2 regions of the Pseudocolwellia sp. G5-9 genome follow, and region 2 is predicted to be linked to the other one. Evidence: predicted binding sites of a transcription regulator. Region 2 holds the regulator's gene; the other holds the start of a gene.
What was found. Region 2 encodes FliA, which starts transcription of late flagellar genes. Its sites were predicted from a motif close to CTAAAGNTNNNNNNNNNNNNGCCGATA; they were not measured.

Region 1: a site for FliA is predicted at 1,326-1,352, ahead of AC0L5Q_RS17465 (flagellin N-terminal helical domain-containing protein). Genes of this name have one in related genera too.

Annotation. Positions count from the first base shown of each region.
Region 1 covers NZ_CM147893.1:4,031,648-4,034,059, reverse strand. The annotation lists gene AC0L5Q_RS17470 (flagellin N-terminal helical domain-containing protein) at 1-222, opposite strand, end outside; gene AC0L5Q_RS17465 (flagellin N-terminal helical domain-containing protein) at 408-1,229, opposite strand; gene AC0L5Q_RS17460 (flagellin N-terminal helical domain-containing protein) at 1,474-2,295, opposite strand.
Region 2 covers NZ_CM147893.1:2,136,733-2,139,144, forward strand. The annotation lists gene AC0L5Q_RS09160 (protein phosphatase CheZ) at 1-396, opposite strand, end outside; gene cheY (chemotaxis response regulator CheY) at 442-825, opposite strand; gene AC0L5Q_RS09170 (RNA polymerase sigma factor FliA) at 877-1,596, opposite strand; gene AC0L5Q_RS09175 (MinD/ParA family ATP-binding protein) at 1,623-2,412, opposite strand, start outside.

The DNA.
Region 1 (2,412 bases), 1.9 Mb from region 2:
TAATGAAATACCATCGTTAGCGTTACGTGATGCTTGGTTTAAGCCATTAATTTGCGCCGTTAAACGACTTGAAATTTGTAGACCAGCCGCATCATCTTTTGCGCTGTTAATGCGTTTACCTGAAGATAAACGCTCAAAGTTATCAGCTAAACTATTAGTTGAGTTTTGAAGTTGACGCTGTGAGTTCAATGATTGAACATTACTATTAACTACTAAAGCCATGTTATTCTCCTTCGGACTTACAAAGCCCTATCTGAATTAATTTAAAGTGAATGTACTTAACTTCACTTCATATACCTATGTTATCGACACGTCATAAATATACTTTAGTAAATAACGTCAATAACACGTACAAAAGTTTATTAGAGGCTAATGGATTATTAATAACCTGCCTCTATTACTCGCTGTTATAATAATGATAATGCTATTTGCGGTTGTTGATTCGCTTGAGCTAACATTGAGCTTGATGCTTGTTGTAATACTGAACTCTTAGCTAATGCAGCACTTTCAGCAGCGTAATCAGTATCCAATACTCGTGAACGTGATGCTGATAAGTTTTGTGCCGTATTGTCGTTACTACGAATAACTGAAGCGAAACGGTTTTGCTTAGCACCTAAATCGGCGCGCACTGTATTCACTTTAACCAAAGCAGCATCAACATTACCGATAGCTGTAGATGCGCCACCAGCCGAAGAGATTGTAGCTGTAGCATTCCCTAAAATAGACGCTGCAGTAAAGTTCTGTGCAATAGAAATGGTAATCGTTTGACCACCATCGGCACCAATTTGAAAAGCTTTACTTGTAAACGATGAATCTAATAAATTCTCACCAGCAAAAGATGTTTGTGATGAAATACGCGTTAACTCAAGTTCTAACTCGCTAAATTCAGAATCTAACGCAGTTCTATCTGAGTCACTATTTGAACCATTCGCTGATTGCACCGCTAATGTACGCATACGTTGCAATGTATTTGTATATTCATCTAGTGCACCCTCTGCTGTTTGCGCTAATGAAATACCATCGTTAGCGTTACGTGATGCTTGATTAAGTCCGTTAATTTGGGCAGTAAGACGACTTGAAATTTGTAGACCAGCCGCATCATCTTTAGCGCTGTTAATACGTTTACCTGAAGATAAACGCTCAAAATTATCAGCTAAGCTATTGGTTGAGTTTTGCAGTTGACGCTGTGAGTTCAATGATTGAACGTTACTATTAACTACTAATGCCATGATAATATCTCCTGGGTAAATTACCCTTCAATGAATTCGATTAACGAAGCTAGTATTTAATAATCAGTATTGATACTCACTGCTTCTTAAAAACTATATCGGTTACTTTTTAAATAACTTTAATCTTTTTTAGCTTTTTATTTCAAAACAGCATTTTTTATTGATTTTTAAGAAAATTTTATTTTTCCTATAATAAAAAACCCTCAGAAAGAGGGTTTAAAGGCCACCATAAAAAAATAAATCACTACAATAACGATAGTGCTATTTGTGGTTGTTGATTTGCCTGTGCAAGCATTGAGCTTGATGCCTGTTGTAGTACTGAGCTTTTTGCTAATGCAGCACTTTCTGCAGCATAATCTGTATCAAGCACACGTGAACGTGAAGCTGACAAGTTTTGTGCGGTATTATCGTTACTTCTAATAACAGAAGAAAAACGATTTTGTTTTGCACCCAGATCTGCTCGTACTGTATTCACTTTAACCAAAGCTGCATCCACATTACCAATAGCTGTAGAGGCACCTCCAGCACTAGAAATATTTGTAGAAGCTGCACCTAGTATAGAAGATGCATCAAAGTCTTGACCTATAGACACCGTAATAGTTTGTCCGCCGTCAGCACCAATTTGAAACGCTTTACCTGTAAAAGAACCGTTTAATAGGTTCTCACCAGCAAATGAAGTTTGATCTGAAATACGTGTCAGTTCTAGTTCTAATTCACCAAATTCAGCATCTAATGCTGTTCTATCAGCATCACTATTTGAACCGTTAGCCGATTGCACAGCCAATGTACGCATACGTTGTAAAGTATTCGTATATTCGTCTAACGCTCCTTCAGCGGTTTGCGCTAAAGATATACCATCATTAGCATTACGAGACGCTTGATTTAAGCCATTAATTTGTGCCGTTAAACGACTTGATATTTGTAAACCAGCAGCATCATCTTTTGCGCTGTTAATACGTTTACCAGAAGATAAACGCTCAAAATTATCGGCTAGGCTATTGGTTGAATTCTGAAGTTGACGCTGTGAATTCAAAGATTGAACATTACTATTAACAACTAATGCCATGATAAGATCTCCTAGGTAATATACTCATAAAATTATTTAATTTGTGAAGCAAGTATAAGTAATTATTTTTTACTTAATGCTTCTTGAAAACTATATCGGTGACTTTTCAAATAACTT
Region 2 (2,412 bases):
TAATTCTAATTTATTTTGTATAAGTTTTGTCCATAAAGGATTAACCACTTCGACTCTATTTTGTAATGACTCAAGCACAGGAAAAATAGATTCAACTGCATCCATTGTTTTGTTTGCAGCTTCTTCCGTTCGTTCTATAACATAGTTAAGTCGTTCTTTAGCATCAGGTATATCAGCTTTTGCTAAATCAGTGAGTCGAGAGTCAACTTGAAAATTATTCAAAGAATCATGTAACTGACGGGTTAATTTACCTATTTCAGCAAACAGCTCTGTATTGATTGGACTTTGAATATCTGCAACCAATTCATCAGCCTTGTCTTGCTGATCTGTTTCTAAATATTCAACCAACAATTTAGCTTGTTCTAATGAAACATGTACTTTAGGCAAACTACTCATGCAAAATATCCTTTATTTATTTAGGTATTAAAGAAAGATTTTCAATTAACCTAAGCGTTCGAATATTTTATCGAGTTTAGTTTTTAACGTTGCAGCAGTGAAAGGTTTTACAATATAGCCATTTACACCCGCTTGAGCGGCCATAACTATTTGCTCTTTTTTCGCTTCAGCTGTCACCATTAAAACAGGAATATGGGATAAACTAGCGTCTGCTCGAATAGCTTTTAATAAATCTATTCCTTGCATACCAGGCATATTCCAATCGGTTACAACAAAATCAAACTCTCCTGACTGAAGCATAGGTAAAGCGGTGCTACCATCATCAGCTTCTTGAATGTTAGTAAAACCTAAATCGCGTAACAAGTTTTTCACTATTCGTCTCATCGTTGAAAAATCATCAACTACAAGAACTTTCATATTTTTATCCAAGGCACCCTCCGGTGAGAACATTCAAAAATTTTAAATTACTTATTATTCTACTTAACTTTGCCAAGAATGCATACGAGCTTTTAAACGATGCATAGCTTGACTGTGAATTTGACTTACTCTTGACTCGCTTACATCAAGAACTTGTCCTATCTCGCGTAAATTAAGTTCTTCATCATAATACAATGAAAGTACTAAACTTTCTCGTTCAGGTAAAGTAGAAATACATTCACTTAACGCTCTTTTAAAAACAATCTCTTCAATTTGATTATAGGGCTCGTCACTTATTGATTTATTTTCTAAATTCAAAGCGTCTTCACTAACACCTAAATCATCTATTCCGATTATTTTCCCAGAACTTACATCATTAAGAATATGATGGTATTCATTTAAAGAAATATCAAGTTTATCTGCTACTTCCTTGTCAGTTACATCTCTTCCTAACTCTGACTCTAACTCTTTTATCGCATCACTCACCATACGACTATTCTTATGAACAGAGCGAGGAGTCCAGTCTCCACGTCGAATTTCATCCAACATGGAACCTCTAATTCTTATCCCTGCAAATGTTTCAAAGCTTGCGCCTTTTGTATGGTCAAAGTTATTTGATGCTTCGAGTAGACCGATCATTCCTGATTGAATAAGATCATCTACAAGTACACTTGCAGGTAATCTTGCAAGTAAATGGTAGGCTATACGTTTAACTAAAACAGTATATTGTTCTATTAAAACAGATTTATCTGTTTGAGTACTGTAGGCATCTGCTTTTCCCAAACTATATACTCGCGATAATTAGCATATTAATGTTCTAATAATTGTTCAATAAAGAACTCTAAATGGCCTGAAGGTTGGTGAGGAATTGGCCATTTCATGATATTTTTTGCTAAGTTTTTAAAACCTATTGAAGCGGGTGAATTAGGAAATGCTTCAATAATTGCTTTTTGCTTACGACCTGATTTACGTATGTTTTCATCAAATGGCACAACGCCAACAAGTTCTAAGCCTACATCTAAAAATCTATCACTTACTTTGGCTAGTTTTTCAAATAATTGCTGCCCTTCGTTAGGGCTTCGTACCATGTTAGCAACAACCTTAAATTTAAATACATCATGATCACGACTTAATAATTTCATTAACGCGTAACAATCGGTAATTGACGTTGGCTCATCACATACTACTAACATAATATCTTGTGAGGCTCGACAGAAGCTCAATACCATGTCGGAGATCCCTGCTGCGGTATCAACAATAAGAATATCGAACTCTGTTTGCATATCACTAAAGGCTCGAATTAATCCTGCATGCTCACTAGGTGTTAAATCAACCATAGATTGAGTACCTGAAGTGGCTGGAATAATTTTAATTCCTGCAGGGCCTTCGATGATAATATCGTCTAATTCACATTCACCAGACAACACATGAGAAAGGTTACGTTGAACACGTAGACCTAACATAACATCAACATTGGCAAGCCCTAAATCTGCATCTAGAACAAGTACTTTTTTACCCAGTTGAGCTAATGCTATAGATGTGTTTAAAGACACGTTAGTTTTACCTACGCCACCTTTACCACCTGATACTGCAATAACT